2 linked regions of the Shumkonia mesophila genome follow. Each later gene encodes a partner of the first gene's protein in a complex. Links are inferred from orthologs where the notes say so. Each region holds a gene or a part of one and is shown on either strand. Other genes may lie near its edges. The genes, in order: ODR01_RS18270 and dapF.

Region 1 (10,826 bases):
ATCCACAGGCCGCAGATGCCGATGTCGGCGGTGCCGACGGGGCCGAAATCGGGGCCGACGTCGCCGACGATGAGAAAGCCCAAGGCGATCATCTGCAGCGTCGTCTTCCACTTGGCCAACTGGCTGACCGGCACGCCGACCCGAAGTCCGGCCAGGAACTCGCGCAGCCCCGAGACCAGGATCTCGCGGCACAGGATGACCATGGCCGGCAACACCGTCATGCCGGCGATGCGGTCGTTGGCGACCAGCATCAGCAGCACGGCCGAAACCAGCAGCTTGTCGGCGATGGGATCGAGAAAGCGGCCCAGCGCCGACTGCTGGTGCAGCGCGCGGGCCAGGTAGCCGTCGAAGAAATCGGTGACGCAGGCATAGGTATAGGCGGCCAGCGCCAGCCAGCTGCCCAGCGGCGGGTCGAGCAGCAGCAGGCCGATGATCAGGCCGATGGCCAGGATGCGCGACAGGGTGAGCAGGTTGGGCAGGTTGTTGGCCATGGGTGCTTTCGAAGTCGGAGGCGCGGCGCACGGCACCGCTCGCGCGGCTATTTTAGCCGCCCGAGTGGAACCATTCATAGATTTTGTTGGCGATCTCCCGGCTGATGCCGTCGACCGCTTCCAGATCCGTCCGCCCGGCCTCGGCCACCGCCCCGGTCGAGCCGAAGTGATGGAGCAGCGCCTTCTTGCGCTTGGCGCCGATGCCGGGGATGGCGTCCAGCGCCGACTTGCCGAGCCCCTGGGTGCGCCGGGCGCGCTGGGTGCCGATGGCGAAACGGTGCGCCTCGTCGCGCAGCCGCTGGAGGAAATAGAGCACGGGGTCGCGCGGCGCCAACGATGCCGGCGGCCGGCCGGGCAGGAAGATGCGCTCGCGCCCGGCATTGCGATCGGGCCCCTTGGCGATGGCGGCTACCGCGACGTCGTCGATGCCAAGTTCGGCGAACACCTCGAGCGCGATGGCCAGCTGGCCGGCGCCGCCGTCGATCAACACCAGGTCGGGCCACTGCTCGCGCCGGCGCTCGGGATCCTCCTTGAGCGCGCGGGCGAAGCGCCGGGTCAGCACCTCGCGCATCATCGCGTAGTCGTCGCCCGGCGCCATCGCCTCGTCCTCCGTCGCCGCGTCGCCGCCGCGGATGTTGAACTTGCGGTAGGCCGGTTTCATGAAGCCGTCGGGGCCGGCCACGATCATGGCGCCGACCGCCTGGGTGCCGCCGATGTGGCTGTTGTCGTAAACCTCGATGCGCCGGGGCGGCGCGTCGAGGTCGAGAGAGTTTGCCAGCCCTTCGAGAAGCTGGCGCTGCGTCGTGCTTTCGGCCAGCCGGCGGGCCAGGGCGTCGCGGGCGTTGGCGGTGGCGTGACGGACCACGTCGTGCTTCTCGCCGCGTTCCGGCACCACCAGGCTGACCCGCCTGCCGGCCCGCACCGATAAAGCTTCGGCGACCAGGGCGGCGTGGGGCGGCCGGTGGCTGAGCAGCAGGGTGGGCGGCGGCGGATGGCTGGCGTAGAACTGGCCGAGGAAGGCCTCCAGGACGTCGCCGATCTCTTCCTCTCTGGCGTGACTGGGAAAATAGGCGCGGTTGCCGTAGTTGCTGCCGGCCCGGATGAAGAACACCTGGATGCAGGTCTGCCCGCCCGCCTGGTGGGCGGCGATGACGTCGGCGGTGCCGACGCCCCTGAGGTTGACGTCCTGGTGGGCCTGCACCCGGGTCAGCGCCTGGATGCGGTCGCGAAGCTGGGCCGCCGCCTCGAACTCCAGGCGGTCGCTGGCCTCCTGCATGTGCTGCGCGAGCTGGCGCTGGATGGCCTGGCTGCCGCCGGTGAGAAACTCGCGGGCCTGTTCGACCAGGGCGTTGTAGCGGGGGGCGTCGATGCGCCCCACGCAGGGCGCACTGCACCGCTTGATCTGATGCAAAAGGCACGGCCGGGTGCGCGCCGCGAACACGGCGTCGGTGCACGAGCGCAAAAGAAAGGCGCGCTGCAGGGTGGCCAGCGTCTCGTTGACCGCCCAGGCCGAGGCGAAGGGCCCAAAATAGTCGCCCTTGCGGGCGCGCGACCCGCGATGCTTGAGCACCTGGGGAAATTCGTGGTCGCCGGTGACCAGGATGGCCGGGAACGACTTGTCGTCGCGCAGCAGGATGTTGTAGCGCGGCTTCAGGCGCTTGATCAGGTTGGCCTCGAGCAGCAGGGCCTCGGCCTCGGTATGGGTGGTGACGAACTCCATCGAGGCCGTCTCCGACACCATCCGGCGCAAGCGGTTCGGCTGGCGCGCCAGTTTGGTGTAGCTGACCACCCGCTTGCGCAGGTTCTTGGCCTTGCCGACGTAAAGCACGTCGCCGGCCTTGTTGATCATGCGATAGACGCCCGGCCCGGCGGGCAGGGTGCGCAGGTGGCCTTCGATGACGGCGACTCCGGCGACGGGCGGTGGTTCGCCTATAGGTGGTGGCGAATCGGCGGCGGCCACCGGCTCTCCGTCGCGGCCGTCGGCGGCGGCAAGGTTCGCGGGGTTCCAGGCGCTCGTGGGTTCGCGATTCATGTCTGCTATGTGGCCGATTCGAAGCGTTCCGTCAACGCGGCTGGGGGGCCGATCGCCAACGGCGAAGCCGAATTTCCGGGGCCCGCCGAACTATCCACGATTCCTGTGGATAACACTGTTGATTTCACGATTCGGCTGCCCGCCGTCCTATTGATTCCGCCGCTTTTCTCTCTATGCCTAAAAAAAGTGCAACTGGCTAACGTACTGATTTTAAACGCCAAATCAAAAGTCAAGCAAAGTCCAGGGGAATATGTGGAAAAACTGCAATACTTTCGTCATCAAAGGGAAATATTCCGGCGCCTGTGCACAACTCTCCCGGAAAAAGCAGTGAAGACCCGATTCTGCAAGGGCTTGCGCGGAGATTTGAAATCGACGGCCTAATGGCGCACGCGCTCGATCTCGACGCCCACGCTTTGGGCGTCGGCGAAGACGTCCAGCTTCTCGACGCGCACCCGGGCCGACAGGATGCGAATGTCCTTCAGGCAAAGGGCCGCAATGTCCTCGGCCAGGGTTTCCACCAAATTGACGTGTCCTCGCGCGACGATTGCGCGGATGCCGTTGGCGACGGTCTCGTAGCAGACGACATTGGCGAGGTTGTCGCCCAGCGGCTCAACCGCTTCGCGGACCGCCAGGTCGAGGTTGATGCGGATGCGCTGCGCTTCGAGCTGCTCGTGGCGATGGACCCCGATCGAGCACGGCAGCACCATGTCGCGGATGAACACGTGGCGCACGGCGTTTCGCGCATCGGCGATTCTCAAGGGACGGACGACATTGGCGCGGTCGGTGGTCATGGAATGGTCTCCTGGCGGGCGGCCGTCCGCCCGTCTTCTCCTTATTCGTCGGCGGCCTTGGTCCGGCCCGACGGCGCCCAGCCCAGATGCTGGCCGCCGTCCAAGGCGATCATTTGGCCGGTCATCGAGGGGGCGTCAAGGATGAAGCGGATGGCCTCGCAGATTTCGCCGGGGTCGACCTTGCGGGCCAGGGGCACCGCCTGCCACTGGCGGCGGAACTGTTCTTCGCTCTGGCGCAAGCTGGGCAGCGTCGGTCCGGGGCCGACCGCGTTGACGCGGATGCGGGGTGCCAGGGCCAGGGCCAGGGTGCGGGTCAGCGTCCACAGCGCCGCCTTGCTGACGGTATAGGAGGTGAACGCGCCGGTCAGGTTCCACACCCGCTGGTCGATGACGTTGATGACGTTGCCGGCAACCCCTTCCGGCAGTTGGGCGGCGAAGCGCTGGACCAGCACGAAGGGCGCCCGCAGATTGATCTGCATGTGCGCCTCCCACGATTCCTTGGTGGCGGTCTCGGGCGAATCCTTCTCGAAGATCGAGGCGTTGTTGATCAGGCAACCGATCGGCCCGACCGCGTGGGCGGCGCGATCGAGCAGGGCGGCGCACTCCGCTTCGACGGCAAGGTCGGCGCGCACCGGCTGGGCCCGGCCGCCGCTCTTGAGGATCTGTTCGCACACCGCCGTCGCCTCGGCTTCCGACGTGTTGTAGTGGACGGCGACGGTCCAGCCGCGCTCCGCCAGGTCGAGCGCGACCGCCCGGCCGATCCGCTTGGCGGCGCCGGTGATCAGCGCGGAACGGAGAGGTGTTGCATCCATGGCCCGAGAATGGGTCACCGCGGGCGGCGATGCAAGGGGCTGGCGGACGCCTCGCCGGCGCCGGCCAGCGGGCCGAAGCGGGCGACCAGCGCCTCATAGACCTGCCGCTTGAAGGGGACGGCCAGCACGGGCAGGGCGTCGACGGGCACCCATTTCCAGTCGCTGAACTCGGGCCGTTCGCTGGCGGCGAGGTCGATGTCGGCGTCGCGGCCCTCGAAGCGCAGCGCGAACCACTTCTGCTTCTGGCCGCGATAGCGGCCGTTCCACAGCCGGGCGGCCAGGCTGCCGGGAAAGTCGTAGGCGACCCAGCCGGGCATCTCGCCGATCACGGTGGCCCGGTCGGTGCCGATCTCCTCGGCGAGTTCGCGCAGGACCGCCTGGCGGGGCGTCTCGTTTCGCTCGATGCCGCCCTGCGGCAGCTGCCAGGCCGGCTCGTCGCGGTCGGCCCGCTGGCCGACCAGGACCCGGCCGTCGCGGTTGATCAGGAAGGCGCCGATGCAGCGGCGATAGGGGCGGGCCCCGGCGCGTCGGGCGGTCATGGCAGGGGCTGGCGGTCGGTGACGGCGGACACCGGCGCCAGCACCACGTCGCGTCCCTCCAGCGAGGCGGTCCAGGCGATCAGTCGCTCGACCGTCACCGGCAGCGGCTGGGCGAGGGCGACGGCGGCGCCGTTCTTGCGCGCCAGATCCTCCATTTCGGTCAACCGCTTGGTGATGGCGGCGCGCGAGGGAATCTGGTCGATCTGCACGTCGGCCAGCGCGCGCGGCATGCCCATCTGCTTGGCGATGGCGGGGCCGACCGATTTGCGGCTGGCGCCCGAATCGACGTACAGCAATCCCCGCCGGCCGATGGCGTCGAGCATGGGACCCATCTGCACGTCCTCGACGGTGAACTGCGAGCCCATGGCGGTGACGACGCCGACATAGCCCGACATCCGGCTCAGCAGATAGTTCAGGCGCTTCAGGTTGTCGCCCGGGCCGATCGCCGTGACCAGGGCCCGCGGCCCGGCGTCGCGCACGGGAAACTCGCTGGCTTCCATGGGCAGGGTCAGCAGCACCTCGTGGCCCAGCTTGCGGGCCGCGGCGACCCACTCCTGCAGGCCCGGGGCATAGGGATCGAAGGCCAGGGTGACGGCGGCCGGCAGATACTGGATGGCGCCCTGCGTGGCGTCGCGGGCAAGTCCCAGTCCCGTCATGATGACGGCGATGCGCGGCCGCCGGTCTCCGGCCGGGAAGGGGCGCGCATAAACCTGCCAGGCCAGGCGGCCGTCCTCGCCGATCTTGGGCAGCGGCCCTTGCGGACTCTGCTCGACGAGCCCGGCGTCGGGGGCCGGGACGAGCGGCGGCGAGGATGGCGGCAGCGGCAGTTCGGCGAAGGTGGCCAGCCGGACCGGCGGCGCGACCACCCCGGCCCCCGGTCCCTCGGCCTGGCCGGCCAGGGAGTTGAGCGTATCGGTGGCGCTTTTCGGCGGACCGGCCGGCTCGCGCGGCTGGCCGGGGCGGGGCGGAATGTCGAGGATGACGCGGTTGGGATCGAGGTGGGTCAGGCTGCCCACGCCCGGCAGCATGTCGTCTCCCAGCAGCCACCACGCGCCGCCGGCCACCGCGCCGACGGCCACCAGCAGGACGGCCGCCGCCAGCACCAGGGTCTTGCGGCTTTTGCGTCCGCCGCCGGATGTCTCCTCGGCGAGGAAGTCGTCGCCCTCGTCGCCCTCGCCCTCGCCTTCACCCTCGGCGTCCGGCGGCTCCTTCTCGGGTTTGACCGCGGCCGGTTCGTCCTCGGCGAGCCCGTCGTCTTCGTCGAAGTCTTCTTCTGCCGCGGTCTTCTTGCCGAAGAGCTTGGGAAATTTCACGCCGCCGCTTCCTTCATTGCGTCGCGCCGCAAAGCGGCCGCCCGGCTAGCGGGCGGCGCCGGCCCGACTGGAATAGAGCGAGATCCCCCGCAGCAGGTCGAGCGCCCGGGCCAACTGGTAATCCTCGGCCGCCGGCTCGTCGGTGGCGACGGCCGGGGGCACCGGCTCCGTCGGCGCGTCGCCGTTCTTCAAGGCGCCGCGAAGATCCGCCTCGCGCCGCCGCTCGGGCACCGCGTCGGCCTCGATATGCGCCTGCTGCACCTCGATGTCGGGGGCAATGCCGACCTGCTGGATGGAGCGGCCCGACGGCGTGAAATAGCGCGCCGTGGTCAACTTCATGGCGCCGCGTCCGGCGGCCAGCGGGATGATGGTCTGCACCGAGCCCTTGCCGAAGGACTTGGTGCCGAGGATCAGCGCGCGGCCGTGGTCCTGAAGTGCGCCGGCCACAATCTCGGAGGCCGACGCCGAGCCGGTGTTGATCAGCACGACCATCGGCAGGCCCTTGATGACGTCGCCCGGCCGGGCGTTGAAGCGCTGGGTGTCCTCCGGCCGGCGCGAGCGGGTGGAGACGATCTCGCCCTTGTCGAGGAAGAGGTCGGACACGCCGACCGCTTGGTCCAGAAGGCCGCCCGGGTTGTTGCGCAGGTCGAGCACGATGCCTTGCAGGTCTTTGGCGGATTCCTCGTAAAACTTCTCGACCGCCTTTTCGATGCCGGCCTTGGCCTGCTCGTTGAACTGGGTGACCCGGACATAGCCGATCTTGCCCTCGAGATGCGAGCGCACCGATTGGATCTTGATGATGGCCCGGGTCAGCGTCACCTCGAACGGCTCGCGGCCGCCGCGGCGGATGGTCAGCTTGATGTCGGAACCGACCTTGCCGCGCATCCGCTTGACGGCCTCGTCGAGGGTCAGGCCCATGACCGGCTCGTCGTCCAGGTGGCTGATGATGTCGCCGGCCTCGACGCCGGCCTTGGCGGCCGGGGTCTCGTCGATGGGGGTCACCACCTTGACCAGCCCGTTTTCCATCGTCACCTCGATGCCGAGGCCGCCGAACTCGCCGCGCGTCTGCACCTGCATCTCGCGGAAGCTTTTGGGGTTCAGGTAGGACGAATGGGGGTCGAGCGCGCTCAGCATGCCGGTGATCGCGGCCTCGACCAGTTGCTCGTCGGTCGGTTCCTCGACGTAGTCGGAGCGCACCCGCTCGAAGACGTCGCCGAACAGGTTGAGAAGCTGATAGGTGTCCGAGCCCGGCTTGCCCTCATCCTGCGCCCGCGCGAAGGGAGCGGCCAACACGGCCGTGACGATGGCGACCATGAAAAGACGGTATTTCATCCGCTTACCTTGTCCTTCTGCGATGCCAGCCAGGGAAGGGGGTTGATTGGCTGTCCGTTGCGCCGTAGTTCCATGTAGAGAACCGGAATCCCCCGGTCCGCACTTTCCATCACACCGACCGGTTCGCCAGCCGCCAGCCATTGTCCAGGGACGGTGTCGATCCGGGTCAGCCCGGCGAGCAGGGTATGATATCCTTCGCCGTGTTCGAGGATCAAGATTTGCCCATAGCCGCGGAACTGGCCGGCATAGACCACCAGGCCGTCGTAAGGGGTGACGACCTGGGCGCCGATGCGGGTCTCGATGGAAATGCCCTTGCGGGTCAGCCCGGCGTCGGTGGTCTGCCCATAGCGGCCCACCAGGTGGCCGACCACCGGAAAGGGCAGCTTGCCGCGGGCCTTGCTGATGGGGATCAGGTCGCCGCTTTCCGCCGGCGCCCGTTCGGCGGCCGGCGGCGGCGCGACCGGGGTCGCCGGGGTCAACGCCGCGACCTTCGCTTTCTCCCGCTCCCGCTCGCGGCGGGCTTTTTCCTCGGCCGCCCGCGCCTGCCGTTCGGCGTCGCGGCGGCGGCCTTCCTCCTCGATCTTGGCCAGCAGGTCGCGCAGGTCGCGGGCCTCGCCGGCCAGGGCATCCACCCGTACGGCGGCGGCGCGGCTTTCGGCGTCGGCCTGGCGTTTGAGCGCGCTCTTGCGTCCGACCAGGCCGTCCAGCCGCCGGCGTTCGGCCTTTAATCCCTCGGTCGCCGCCGCCAGTTCGACCCGCCGTTGCGACGCCGCCTGCCGGATGGTGCCGATTTCGGCCAGCTCGGCGCGCAACGCCTCGGTGCGCCGCTCGATCTCGGGCACGGCGGCACGCAGCAGGATGGCGCTGCGCACGACGTCGGAGGCTGCCATCGGCTGCACGATCAGCGCCTCGGGCGGATGGCGCGCGATGCGCTGGAGCGCCATCAGCGCGCGGTCGAACTGCGTGCGCCCGGTGGCGAGGCCCGCCGTCTTCGCGGTTTCGGCACGGCTCAGCTCGGCCAGCCGCGCCTCCAGGCGGGTGACCTCGGCCTCGTGGCTCTGGGTGGCGGCGGCGGCGGCGATCATCTCGCGGCGCAGCGTCTGGACTTCGTGGTCCAGGGCCTCGGCCTTGCGCTGGCTGGCTTCGCTTTCCCGGCGCTTTTCCTCGATCGCGCGATCGATTTCCTTAAGCCGGGTCCCCGGATCGCCAAGCCCCTGGGCGGCGACCGGAGCGGCAGCCGATGCCAGGAGAAGGACGGAAATCAGGGCGGTGGCCGAAAGGCCGCAATGCAATCGCCAGCGGGGTGGGGGGCTCGACACCTTATCCGGCGGCGGCTTTGCGCGCGCCCTCTTCAAGAAGCAGCGATCGGCCGGTCATCGCGGCGGGCTGCGGCAGGTCAAGGAAGCGAAGCAGCGTCGGCGCGATGTCGGCCAGGCGTCCGTCGCGAAGTTCCCCGGCCCAGGCGGGCCCGTTGACGAGCACGATCGGCACCGTGTTCAAGGTGTGGGCGGTGTGCGGCTGTCCGGTCTCGGGGTCGCGCATCATCTCGCAGTTGCCGTGGTCGGCGGTGACCAGCAGCACGCCGCCGGCCTTGACGATGGCGGCCTCGACGCGGCCCAGGCAGGCATCCACCGTTTCCACGGCCTTGACGGCCGCCTCCAGGATACCCGAATGGCCGACCATGTCGCCGTTGGCGAAATTGGCGACGATCAGGTCGTACTTGCCCGAGCCGATGGCCTCGACCAGGCGGTCCGTCACCTCGGGCGCCGACATCTCGGGCTTGAGGTCGTAGGTGGCGACCTTGGGCGAGGGCACCATGATGCGGTCCTCGCCGTCGAACACCTTCTCGCGGCCGCCGTTGAAGAAGAAGGTGACGTGGGCGTACTTCTCGGTCTCGGCGACCCGAAGCTGGGTGAGGCCGGCCTCCGACACCACCTGGCCCAGGATGTCCTTGAGGTCGACCGAGGTGAACAGCGCCGGGAAAAAGGCGTCGAGCTCGTCCGAATATTCGGCCATGCCCAGGCGGGCGGCGAAGGCGGGGACGCGCCGGCGCGTGAAGCCGCTGAACGCCGGATCGGCAAGCGCGGTCAGGATCTGGCGCACGCGGTCGGCGCGGAAGTTGGCGACCAGAAGGCCGTCGCCGTCCTTCATGCCGGCGTAGCCGTCGATGACGGTGGGCAGCACGAATTCGTCGGCAATGCTTTCGTCATAGCTGCGCTGGATGGCGCTGACGGCGTCCGGGGCCTGGCGCTCGGCCGCGGCGTCGACCAGGGCGTTGTAGGCCCTTTCCACCCGCTCCCAGCGCTTGTCGCGGTCCATGGCGTAGTAGCGGCCGCTGACCACGCCGACGCGAAGCCCCGTCACGTCGGCGGTGTCGGCCAGGAATTTCTCCATGTAGCCCCTGCCGCTGCGCGGCGGGGTGTCACGGCCGTCCATCAGGGCGTGGACGATCACCGGCACGCCGGCCGTCCCCACCGCGCGGGCCAGGGCCACCATATGGTCCTGGTGGGAATGGACGCCGCCCGGCGACATCAAGCCCATCAGATGGCAGGCGCCGCCGCTTTTCCTGAGCGCCGCGATGAAGTCCAGAAGCGCCGGATTTCTGGCCATCGAGCCGTCGGCCGCCGCCAGGTCGATGCGCGGCAGGTCCTGCATGACCACGCGGCCGGCGCCGATGTTCATGTGGCCGACCTCGGAATTGCCCATCTGGCCGTCGGGCAGGCCGACTTCCAGGCCCGAGGCGTAGAGCCGGGCGCGCGGGTTGGTTGAGGAAATGCGATCCCAGTTCGGCGTCTTGCCGATGGCGATGGCGTTGAAGTCGGTGTCGGCGCGGTTGCCCCAGCCGTCGAGGATGCACAACATCGCGGGACGCGGCCGGGCGCGGCCTGGTTTTTCGGTCAACATGCCTTGAATATAGGTCGAATTGCCGGGGTTACGATAGGGTCTAGCCACTTTATGCCCGATGATACGGATGGCCGGCAAGAATGGACTGGGCGCGGAAGATCTGCTCGGCGATCAGCCCGCGCACCAACAGATGAGGCCAGGTCATCGGGCCCAGTGACAGCACCAGATTCGCGGCCTGGCGCACCGCCTCGTCGAGGCCGTCGGCGCCGCCGATCACGAAGGCCACGTGGCGGGTCCCCTCGTCGCGCAGGCGGCCCAGGCGTTCGGCCAACCCGGCGCTGGTCAGCGGACGCCCCTTCTCGTCCAGCGCCACCACAAAGGCGCCGGCCGGCAGCGCCCCCAGCAGCAGTTCGCCCTCGCGGCGCCGCCGCTCGGGCGCCGCCAGCGGCCGTTTCTCCTCGACCTCGATCAGGACCGGCGGCGGGACGACGCGTTCGGCAAAGCGTTCGAACACCGCCCGCTCGGCGGCGTGCGCGCGCCCTCCCCCGAAGCGGCCGACCGCCGCGATATGAAATTGCATGATCCGGCTCCGCCCCGATGGCGCGTGGGCTTCCGCCCCCGCCCGGCGGGGTTCAGGCGTTGATCTGGACCGTGGACTCCGTGGGGCGGGCG
Region 2 (10,810 bases), on another replicon or contig:
AGCTATAGCCTCGCTGACAGTTTTGAAATTTATATTAAATCTAACATTGTTATTAAATTTAACTGTAACATATGTTATAAACAGCATATCAACTACAACAAAAAGAACAAATAACAGTATAGAAATTCCCATTGCTATAGCAACATGTGTTGAAACCTTTTCCGGAATACTATCTTTTGTAAATCCCCATATAGCAAAAAAACTCGCGTACCCAACTGTTACAACCGCATTTATATACGATCTAGATTTATCAAATATGATTACAGTTTGATCATCAACGATGCGCTGAATTCGAACGTAATCGTCGACAACACTTTTTAATATCGCATCAATTTCAGGCATTTATTTGCCCACCATACCACCGTAACATACAATTAGCGGGTCGATATGGCCGGTTGCGGACTTAAATCCACCGGCGCCATATCCAATTTTTGGATCAGCCTCACCATCGGCGGCCCCAATCTCGCACCCGCCATCTTAGCAAGCTGCAGCGTACGAAGTAGCGGATAGGTTTCCGGCACGGCATTTTTCCATGTGGAGGCCGGAATGCCAGAGGCAATTTCGGCTGTAAGCTCCTGGCATGTTATCAACCGTCCTTTACCGAGAAGTCGATGTTTCTCAGCCGCAGACGCATAACCATGCACGACGACTTGGTCCAACTCTGCTGGCAATTCTATGCCTGAAAAGAGATCGCGGACGTACCTGCGGCCAATGGCGAACTTCCGGCTGAATCTGTCTTCTCTAACCACCCATGTGTCGGCGTCGATTGAGCACTCGACGTGGAGAAGATGTCGGTGCGCCGGATGGAAACCGACTACATCCAGTTCACCGTCCCATCCCCCATTGGCCCTTCTACCTACTTTCACGGCCGTACGAACGAAATAGCCGTTGTATCCAAGCCATTCGGCAGTGAGTGTTTCCAGATGGTTCATGGCACATATTATTTCTCGTATTTATTGTCTGGGCTAGCGACTTTCGTGACGCCCCGCCAGGGCACATCCTCTGCTGCCCCGTTCCAATTCATTCTGTTGATTTTTCCTATAAATTGGATTATAATCCTACACCATTTTTACTCGGTAAAGCGGAGGGGAACGGTACCAACGGATCGGCCCCTCGGAACCAAGAAAGGAATAGCGTGGCGTCATGCCTTGTGCGTTCAGGAGCTTCGAATTCTTTTTAATTCTGGGCGTTCCGGCGTTCCTGGCTATGGCTGCATGCATTGTCTCCGTCGCCATGGCGAACATCAGGGAGCATGGGCCCCGGGTCGCGCTTGCCGAGACATTCGGGGTCTCTTTCAAGAAGGCTCACTCGCCGAAAAACATGTTCATGCTGCATGGCTTCTTCCGGGAAGCTGCTTACGGCAACCCCGCCGCCCAGGGCCACATGCGCCGAGCCAAGCGGTTCTGGGGGGTTGCGTTGCTGTTTTTCGCGTTGGTCTTCCTGGCAACAGGGCTCGTCTACTTCGGCGACGCTTGCCCGGCCCGCTAAGAGAAAATCGCGCCGATGCCGCTCCGCTCCCCTCAACGCTCTGCAAACAAACGGGAAACGCCAAAATGACGACAGATGATGACAGATGATGACGATGCTATGGTGGGAATCCGCATTTTATCGTGTTGTTCCAATGCGTTGCCCGCATAAGCTGGAAACGATGACGATGACTTCGCCGGAGATGCGCCGCCCGTGAACCCCGACCTCGACACCCTCGCCCGCGCCGTCGCCCGCCATGGCTTCATGGTGCGGGGCGGCTTCCATCCCGAGCCGGCCGACGGCGTGCCGGGGAACCCGGGCACGCTGGTCATGGTCGGCAACGCCGGGCCGGCGATGTGGGAGGCCTTCCGGGCGGCGGCGCCCGAGCCCGCCGCGCCAAACCCGCTCGATGCCTGGACACGCACCGTTCTTGCCGGCGTCGCCCGCGACCTCGGGGCGAGCGTTCTCTTTCCCTTCGACGGGCCGCCGTACCTTCCCTTCCAGCGCTGGGCGATGCGGGGCGACGCCGTGTTCCCGTCCCCCATCGGGCCCTTGATCCATCCAACTTACGGCCTGTGGCACGCCTATCGCGCCGCCCTGCTGTTCGCCGGACGCATCCCGCTGCCCGCCCCGGCCGCCGCCGCCAGCCCGTGCGCGGGCTGCGCGGCGAAGCCCTGCCTGTCCGCCTGCCCGGTGTCGGCCCTGGCCCCCGGGGCCTACGACGTGCCGGCCTGCGTGGCCTTCCTCGACGGGCCGGCCGGAACCGGCTGCCTGTCGCTGGGGTGCGCGGCGCGGCGGGCCTGCCCGGTCGGGCGGGATCACGTCTACGCCCCTGCCCAGGCCGGCTTCCACATGGCCCACTTCCGGGCAACCAACCGGTAGGGGGGGGCATAAGAAGGTGAAACACAGAGGGCACCGAGGATTCACAGAGGATCACAGAGAAAGTAAATTGCGCGGGCATCGCCCGCGCTTTCAATCCTTCTCGGTGAACCTCTGTGTTCTCGGTGTTCTCGGTGGTTCCCCTTCATCCGCCGCCCGGGCCAACGGGAGAACCGGCCCGAAATCTGTGGACATCCGGGCCACGCAGGCCATATTAACCCGGTCATGAGCGGGCTCTCTTTCCTCAAGATGCACGGGCTGGGCAACGATTTCGTCGTGCTCGACGGCCGAACCGCGCCCATCGCGCTGACCGCCGCCCAGGTGCGGGCCATCGCCGACCGCCACACCGGCGTGGGCTGCGACCAGCTGGTGGTGGTGGGGGCGCCCCGGAACGGCGAGGCCGACGCCTTCATGCAGATCTTCAACGCCGACGGCGGCGAGATCGAGGCCTGCGGCAACGCCACGCGCTGCGTCGCCGCCATCGCCATGGCCGAGAAGGGCACGCGTTCCGCCGTCATCGAGACGGTGGCCGGCCTGCTTGCCGCCGACGCGGTGGGCGACGGCATCGTCGCCGTCGACATGGGCCCGGCGCGCCTGGAGTGGCAGCAGATCCCGCTGGCCGAGGCCCGCGATACCCTGCGCTTTGCCGTCGAGGCCGGGCCGCTTCACGAAGCCACGGCGGTCAACATGGGCAACCCGCACGCCGTCTTCTTCGTCGACGACGCCGAGGCGGTGGCGATGGAAACCTGGGGCCCGGTGGTCGAGCATCATCCGCTGTTCCCCGAGCGCACCAACGTCGAGGCGGTCGAGGTCATCGCGCCCGACCGCATCCGCATGCGGGTGTGGGAGCGCGGCACCGGCGTGACGCGGGCCTGCGGCACCGGCGCCTGCGCCTCGGTGGTGGCCGCCCACCGGCGCGGCTTCACCGGGCGCAAGGTTCATGTCGTGCTGGACGGCGGCACCCTGTTCATCGAATGGCGCGACGACGGGCGCGTGCGCATGACCGGCCCGGTGACGACCAGCTTCAAGGGCATGCTCGAACCCGCGCTGCTGGGGGGCTGACATGGCGCCGCCCAAGATCGTCACCCTGGGCTGCCGGCTCAACGCCTTCGAATCCGAGGTGATCCGCGAACGCGCGCTGGCCGCCGGAATTTCCAATACCGTCATCGTCAACACCTGCGCGGTGACCGCCGAGGCCGAACGCCAGGCCCGCCAGACCATCCGCAGGCTGCGCCGCGAGCATCCCGGCGCCCGCATCGTGGTCACCGGCTGCGCCGCGCAACTGGGCGCCGCCAAATTCGCCGCCATGCCCGAGGTCGACCAGGTGGTGGGCAACGCCGAGAAGCTCGATGCCGCCAACTTGGCCGAAGGCGCCGGGCGCATCCGCGTCACCGACATCATGACCATTCGCGAGACCGCCGGGCACCTGATCGACACCCCCCTGATCAGCGACTTCGGCGAGCGCACCCGGGCCTTCGTGCAGATCCAGCAGGGCTGCGATCACCGCTGCACCTTCTGCATCATCCCCTTCGCGCGCGGCCCCAACCGCTCGGTGCCGCCGGAGCGCATCGTCGAGCAGGTGCGGGCCTTGACCGCCCGCGGTTACGCCGAGGCGGTGCTGACCGGGGTCGACATCTGCTCCTATGGCGCCGACCTGCCGGAAGGGCCTAAGCTGGGCGACGCCGTGGCCGCCATCCTCGCCGAGGTGCCGGAGTTGAAGCGCCTGCGCCTCTCCTCGCTCGACCCCGCCGCCATGGACGACACCCTCTTCGCGCTGCTGGCCGGGGAGCCCCGGCTGATGCCGCACCTGCATCTCAGCCTCCAGGCCGCCGACGACCTGGTGCTCAAGCGCATGAAGCGGCGCCATTCGCGGGCCGGCGCCATATCGGTGTGCCAGCGGGCGCGGGCGGCCCGGCCCGACGTCGTCATCGGCGCCGACCTCATCGCCGGCTTCCCGACCGAGGACGAGGCGATGTTCGCAAATACCCTTTCCGCCGTCGCCGACATGGGCCTCACCTTCCTGCACGTCTTCCCGTTCTCGGCCCGCGCCGGCACGCCGGCCGCCCGCATGCCGCAGGTGCCGGGCGAGGTGCGCCGCGAGCGCGCCGCCCGCCTGCGCGAGGCCGGGGATGCCGCCTTGGCCGCCTATCTCGCCTCCCAGGTTGGCGGCACCGCCGAGGTGCTGGTCGAGAGCGGGGACGAGGGCCACACCCCCCATTACGCGAGGGTGCGCCTCGCCGGCGCGGCTCCGGCCGGCGCCGTCGTCGAGGTGCGCCTTGCCGAGGCCCGGGGCGATCACCTGCTGGGCGTTCCCCTGTCATGAGCGAGGCGGCCAACGGCGGCTGGCTCGGCCGCCTGAAAAAGGGTCTCAGCCGCTCGTCGTCGCGCCTCACCGGCGGCATCGCCGACCTGTTCACCAAGCGGCGCCTCGACGATGCGGCCATCGAGGAGCTGGAAGAGCTGCTGATCGGGGCCGACCTGGGGGTGACGACCGCCGCCCGCCTGGCCGCCGACTTCGCGCGCACCCGCTTCAACAAGGAAGTCGGCCCCGAGGAGGTCAAGGGCGCCCTGGCCGCCTCCATCGCCGAGGTGCTGGCCCCGGTGGCCCGCCCGCTCGCCATCGACGGCAGCCACCGGCCGCACGTCATCCTCATCTGCGGCGTCAACGGCAGCGGCAAGACCACCACCATCGCCAAGCTGGCCCGCCAGTTGCGCGGCGAGGGGAAATCCGTCTACCTCGCCGCCGCCGACACGTTTCGCGCCGCCGCCGTCGAGCAGTTGCAGGTGTGGGGCGAACGCACCGGCTGCCCGGTCATTTCCGGCGCCCCCGGGGCCGACGCCGCCGGGCTGGCCTATGGCGCCCTGGAGCGGGCCAGGGCCGAGGGGGCCGACGTGCTCGTCATCGACACCGCCGGGCGGCTGCAGAACAAGCAGGGGCTGATGGCCGAACTGCAGAAGATCGTGCGCGTGGTGAAAAAGCTCGACCCCGCGGCGCCGCACGACTGCCTGCTGGTCATGGACGCCACCGTCGGCCAGAACGCCCACAGCCAGGTCGAGACCTTCCGCGCCATGGTCGAGGTCAGCGGCCTGGTGGTCACCAAGCTGGACGGCTCGGCGAAGGGCGGCGTCGTGGTCGGTCTGGCCGAGCGCTTCGGCCTGCCGATCCACGCCATCGGCGTCGGCGAAGGCATGGACGACCTTAGGCCCTTCGAAGCCCAGGCCTTCGGCCGCGCCCTGATGGGCCTGGACGGCTAGGCGGGGCGGAACCCATGTCCCTTCAGCCGCACCTCGTGGTCCTGGTGCTGGCCGCCGCCCTCATGCACGCCTCCTGGAACGCGCTGGGCAAGGGCGGCGGCGACACGGTCGCCGTCTTCGCCGTCATCCAGGCGGCGGGAACGCTGGCCGGGGCCGCGGTGCTGCCCTTCCTGGCGCCGATGGCCGGCGAGGCGTGGCCCTTCGTGCTGGCCTCGGCGGTCATTCACAACGGCTATTTCTTCTTCCTGATGAAGGCCTATCAGAACGGCGACCTCGGCCACGTCTATCCGCTGGCCCGCGGTTCGGCGCCGCTGCTGGTGGCCGGGCTCACCGCGGCGTTGGCCGTCGAGACGCCAACCCTGGGCGGGATGGCCGGCATCGCGCTCATCTCGATCGGCATCGGCAGCCTCGCCCACACCGGGCGGCTGGCGCCGGGGGCCGGCCGAGCGGCGGTGCTGGCTTTCGTCACCGCGCTTTTCATCGCCGCCTATACCCTGGTCGACGGCTTGGGTGTGCGCGCCTCGGCGGCGCCGGTCACCTACGCGGCCTGGCTGTTTTTGCTGTCCGGCCTGCCGTTCGTCGCCATCACCGTCGCGTGGCGCCGCCATAGCCTCGGGCGCGATCTCGGCCTCGCCTGGCGGGCAGGTACCATGGCCGGCCTGCTGGCGGCGCTGGGCTACGCCATTGTGCTTTACGCCATGAGCCAGGGGGCGCTGGCCTACGTTGCGGCGCTGCGCGAAACCTCGGTGCTGTTTGCCGCGCTGATCGGCGCCATCGCTCTCAAGGAACCGTTCGGGGCGCGGCGCATCATTGCCGCGCTGGTCATCGCGGCCGGACTGATCGTCCTGCAAACGGCGGGATAGGCGGAAACGCCCTCAGTCGATGCCTTTGGCGTCGGGGTCGGTGCCGCCGGTCGGATCCTTGCTTACCAGTTCGGCCACCGTGTCGTAGGTGTCGGCGTTGGTCAGCATTTGCTCGCCGACTTCGGGATTCTGGGAAGCCACGTCGCGGAAGAACTTGGCCGCCGCCTTCAACAGGGTGGCGGCGATTTCAGCATGGGTGGGCATTCACGGGTTCCTGGCTCGGGTGGGTTCGCGGCCAGCCTAGCACGCCGGAACCGGCGGCGCCAAGGCGACGGCGCGGCTATTCGCCGCTGTTGCCGTTCGTTCCGGCTCCCTGGCTGTGCCGCGCAAGGAGCCGTTCCATTCCGGCGGCACTGTCGCGGTAATAGCGGTGAAACTCTCCGGCACCCGAAAGTCCGGCCGTCCTCGCCGCGAAGTCGCTCAACACCGGAAGCTGCCGGCGGGCGAAGGTGGCGACATCGATCTGCCCGAGCCGGGCCAGCACGGCGGAAAAACCGAGCACGACATAGCCGCCCTGCGGCTTGTTCGCGGCCTGCTCCAGCGCCGCCGTCACATTGGGCGCCATGGCCAGCAGCCTGTCGGCGTAGGCCTTGAGCACCGGCGCCTGCTCGACAAGATCTTGCCGTTCGCGGTCGAAGTCGCCACGGCCGACGATTTCATGATCCCGGTAGACGACGGGCGCCGCCTCCGAGGTGTCGCAGAGCCAGCCCGGCCGGGGCACCAGAAGGTCGGCCTGGTCCCGTTCCTCGCGGTAGGGATAAAACGGCATGGTCCGGCAGCGCAGCGGCTTTTCCGCGTGGATGGTGCAAAGAAGGCCGTCGGCGGCGAGCGCGGGACAGGCCATCAAGGGCGGCAAATAGGAAATGGGGGTGATCTGCACGGCGATCGGTTTGCGTTTTCCAAGCCTCACCTCCGTTCCGAGGCGGGCCGTCAGCGCAAAGGATTTCGCCCCCGGCCGGACGACCGTCCACAGCATTGCCAGGGGAAAGCGGCCGGCGTGGGCGAGCGCGTCCTTGAGGGTCAGCGGCAGCCGGCCGGAGCAACACTTGCCGCAGGCCGTGCACGCGAACCGCCGTTCCATCGCTTCAGACGCCGCAACACTTCTTGTACTTCTTGCCCGAACCGCACGGGCAGGGATCGTTGCGGCCGACCTTGACGACCTGGCGGGGCGGTTCTTTCGGATTCACCTCGCCGCCCGTACACCGCCACAGCCCACCCTCGCGGGCGAAGGTCGCCCGCTCGTGCTGCACGTGCTGCTGGCCGCGCAGGCTGAATCGCGCCATGAACTCCACCGTGCCGGCGTCGTCGGCCTCGCCGCCGCCGGTGACGGCTCGGATCTCCAGGCCCTGCCACTTCGCCGCGCCCGCCGTCTGTTCGGCCTCCACCTGATCGAACTCGTCGCGGATGTCGGCCGCCAGGGTTTCGGCGAGATAGCCGATGTCGCCCTTGACGTAGGCGGTATAGCGCGACCGCATCAAGGCCAGCGCCGTGGGCGCCGCGGCCCCGGCAAGAAAGGGCGCGCAACAGTCGTCGATGTCTTTGTGGGAACCGCAGGGGCACAGCGTCATGGAACGGGGTCCTTCTCAGGCGGCGACGTCGGGCCGACGCCGAATGCCGGCAGGGTACCCCCGTTTGCCGGAAGGCGAAACGGCCTTCGCTTGGCTAGACCAGGATGTTGACGTAGTAGCCGCGCGGCACCTCGCGGGTCAGCGGCTGGCCCGAGGTGAGCGCCTTGTCCAGGCGTTCGAGGGCGTTCTGCACGGCCGGCGAATCGCCGTTGCTGGCGACGCGGGCGCGGAAGCCGACTTCGCGGGCCTCGGCATAGACGCCGGGGCGTCTTCCCGAGGAGCTGACGGCGAGTCCGGAGAGGGTGGCGGCGTCTGTCATGGGCCACAGGCTAAGGGAAAAAGGTTAACGGACCGTCAAAGAAACTTAGTCGTCGAAGCCGCCATGCGGCCACGAATCGTCGGGGGCGACGGCCAGCGCGGGCCCGGCGCCGCTCGCCTGCTTCAGCGCCCAGACGACGCTGGGAAAGGCCAACTCGGCCCACGGCACGTCGTTCCAGGTAAACAGCGCCACCTCCTGGCTCTCGACGCCGGGGGCGAACTCGGGCGCCGCCAGCCGGGCGTGATAGAAGGCGTGAACCTGGCCGATGCGCGGCACCTCGTAGATGCCAAGCAGGCCGCTGATCTCGACCCGGGCGCAGGCCTCCTCCCAGGTTTCGCGCGCCGCGCCTTCGGCCATGCTCTCGCCCATCTCCAGGAAGCCGGCCGGCACCGTCCAGAAGCCGCGGCGGGGCTCGATGGCACGCCGGCACAGCAGCACCCGCTCGTCCAGCGTGCAGACGGCACCGACGACGACCTTGGGATTGTCATAGGCGATATAGCCGCAATCGGGGCACATCAGCCGTAGGCGGGTGTCGCCTTCGGGAACGCATTCGACCGAAGGCCCTGCTTTCCTCTGGGTTGGCATGGCGCCAGTGTGGCGCGGCCCCCTTTCGCGGGCAAGAATTAAAACGCCGGACAGCCGATCATTGCGTCAGGCCGATGATCAGGTCGTCGTTGAGGAAGAGATTGACCGGCGCCCCCTCCGCCATCGCCCCCTCGCCCCGCTGATGGGCCGAGTCGACCAGCACGAAATGGCCGCCGACGGCCACCCGGTAGCGCACGACCCCGCCCAGGAACTCGGCGTGATTCACGATGCCGGCCAGCCGGGTCATGCCGTCGGGAACCGGCGCGTCGGCGGGGCGGATCAACAGGTTCTGCGGACGGAAGACGATGTGGCTGGCGGCCCGGCCGGCCTCGCCGATCGGCACCCGGACGGCGCCGTCGCCGGACTTGAAAACCAGGCGCCCCGCCTCGTCGGCCACGGCGCCGGGCACGACGTTGGCGACGCCCAGGAAGTTGGCGACGAAAAGATTCGCCGGGTCGTCGTAAAGCTCGGTCGGCGAACCCACCTGCTGGACGATGCCGCTGTCGATGACGGCGATACGATCCGAGGTGGTGTTGGCTTCTTCCTGGTCGTGGGTGACGAAGATGGTGGTCAGCGACAGCTTGCGCTGCAGCTGGCGCAGCTCGCGGCGCATCTGCACGCGCAGCTTGGCGTCGAGGTTGGACAGCGGTTCGTCGAGCAGCAGCACCTGGGGCTCGATGACGATGGTGCGGGCCAGCGCCACCCGCTGCTGCTGGCCGCCCGACAGCTGCGACGGCCGTCGCTCGGCGTATTCCAGCAGGCCGACCAGTTCGAGCGCGGTATCCACACGCCGATTGATCTCGGCTCGCGGCACGCGCCGCTCCTCCAGCCCGAAGGCGACGTTCTTCCTCACCGTCATGTGCGGCCACAGGGCGTAGCTCTGGAACACCATGCCGACGTTGCGCCGCCACGGCGGCAGGTGGGCGACGTCGGCGCCGCCGATGACGACGCGCCCGGACTGGGCCGTTTCGAAGCCGGCGATCAGGCGCAAAAGGGTGGTCTTGCCGCAGCCCGAGGGACCGAGGAAGGCGAAGAACTCGCCGGGTTCGATGGCGAGATCGATGCCCTTCAGCACGTGGGTCTTGCCGAAGGACAGGTTGACGTCCTCGATCGTCACGCCTACCGCGGTTCCCCGTCCGGCCTGCTGCTGCGAGGTGGTCATCGTTCGATCCTCATTCATTTGGCGTGCGTCATGCCGAGCTTGCGCTGGCGACGATCGACGAAAAGGTGCGACAGGAAGGTACACAGGCCGACCACCAGCACGGCGAAGATGCCGAGCGCGGCGCCCGGTCCCCGTCCGGCGGCGCTTTGCATGTAGACGTAGATGCCGTAGGCGAGCGGGCCGTCGGAATGTTTCGACACCAGCATCAGGGTCATGCCCAGTTCCACCGCCGCGGTGGCGAAGCTGGTGACGAAGCCGGCCAGGATGCCGCCGGCCATCAGCGGCACGACGATGCGATAGACCGTCTTCATCTTGTTGGCGCCGAGGCTCTCGGCCGATTCCTCGAGCGACACGCTGACCTGCTGGAGCGCCGCCGAGCAGGCCCGCAGCGCATAGGGAAGGCGGCGGATCGCCAGCGCGATGACGATGGCCACCCACCAGGTGCCGAACGCCTGGCCGCCCAGGCCCGGCACCGGGACGTCGTAGAAGGCGCGCAGATAGCCGATGCCGATGACGAGGCCCGGTATCGCCACCGCCGACATCGCCAGATAGTCCAGCCACTGGCGGCCGGCGAGCTTGGTGCGCAGCACGATGTAGGCAATCGCGGTGCCCAGCACGACGTCGATCAGTCCGGCGAGCCCCGAGTAGAGCACGGTGTTGGTCATATACTCGGGCGTCTCGGCGAAGATCGCCCGGAAGTGGTTCAGCGTGA

What was found.
Region 2: the proteins of ODR01_RS18270 (region 1) and dapF are in contact, whole or in part, in a solved structure (PDB 5YGU), measured with the Escherichia coli proteins. The link is inferred for Shumkonia mesophila from one-to-one orthologs.

What each region holds. Positions count from the first base shown.
Region 1 is NZ_JAOTID010000012.1:104,185-115,010, reverse strand. What follows is about bases 2,904-5,902. They hold ODR01_RS18270 (RNA pyrophosphohydrolase), read right to left. Parts: upstream 4,666-5,902; coding sequence 4,141-4,665; downstream 2,904-4,140. Other genes in these bases: ODR01_RS18265 (divergent polysaccharide deacetylase family protein), read right to left, coding at 4,662-5,902; ODR01_RS18275 (SDR family oxidoreductase), read right to left, coding at 3,356-4,126; ODR01_RS18280 (dihydroneopterin aldolase), read right to left, coding at 2,904-3,314; ODR01_RS18285 (hypothetical protein), read left to right, coding at 2,904-2,904. Outside these bases: pgsA (CDP-diacylglycerol--glycerol-3-phosphate 3-phosphatidyltransferase), read right to left, coding at 1-491; excinuclease ABC subunit UvrC, read right to left, coding at 544-2,523; more of ODR01_RS18285, read left to right, coding at 2,533-2,903; more of ODR01_RS18280, read right to left, coding at 2,901-2,903; more of ODR01_RS18265, read right to left, coding at 5,903-5,978; ODR01_RS18260 (S41 family peptidase), read right to left, coding at 6,024-7,310; ODR01_RS18255 (murein hydrolase activator EnvC family protein), read right to left, coding at 7,307-8,629; gpmI (2,3-bisphosphoglycerate-independent phosphoglycerate mutase), read right to left, coding at 8,631-10,172; 23S rRNA (pseudouridine(1915)-N(3))-methyltransferase RlmH, read right to left, coding at 10,264-10,734; rsfS (ribosome silencing factor), read right to left, coding at 10,787-10,826. UniProt on the Escherichia coli protein: Master regulator of 5'-end-dependent mRNA decay.
Region 2 is NZ_JAOTID010000001.1:224,556-235,365, forward strand. Bases 1,507-4,489 are described here. They hold dapF (diaminopimelate epimerase), read left to right. Parts: upstream 1,507-2,571; coding sequence 2,572-3,408; downstream 3,409-4,489. Other genes in these bases: ODR01_RS01015 (ferredoxin), read left to right, coding at 1,681-2,349; mtaB (tRNA (N(6)-L-threonylcarbamoyladenosine(37)-C(2))-methylthiotransferase MtaB), read left to right, coding at 3,410-4,489. Outside these bases: ODR01_RS01000 (hypothetical protein), read right to left, coding at 1-342; ODR01_RS01005 (hypothetical protein), read right to left, coding at 375-932; ODR01_RS01010 (hypothetical protein), read left to right, coding at 1,144-1,488; more of mtaB, read left to right, coding at 4,490-4,669; signal recognition particle-docking protein FtsY, read left to right, coding at 4,666-5,601; ODR01_RS01035 (EamA family transporter), read left to right, coding at 5,616-6,464; ODR01_RS01040 (hypothetical protein), read right to left, coding at 6,477-6,668; ODR01_RS01045 (YkgJ family cysteine cluster protein), read right to left, coding at 6,745-7,545; ODR01_RS01050 (YchJ family protein), read right to left, coding at 7,550-8,032; ODR01_RS01055 (hypothetical protein), read right to left, coding at 8,127-8,351; ODR01_RS01060 (NUDIX hydrolase), read right to left, coding at 8,397-8,936; ODR01_RS01065 (ABC transporter ATP-binding protein), read right to left, coding at 8,995-10,098; ODR01_RS01070 (ABC transporter permease), read right to left, coding at 10,113-10,810. UniProt on the Escherichia coli protein: Involved in the succinylase branch of the L-lysine biosynthesis and in the biosynthesis of the pentapeptide incorporated in the peptidoglycan moiety. Catalyzes the stereoinversion of LL-2,6-diaminopimelate (L,L-DAP) to meso-diaminopimelate (meso-DAP).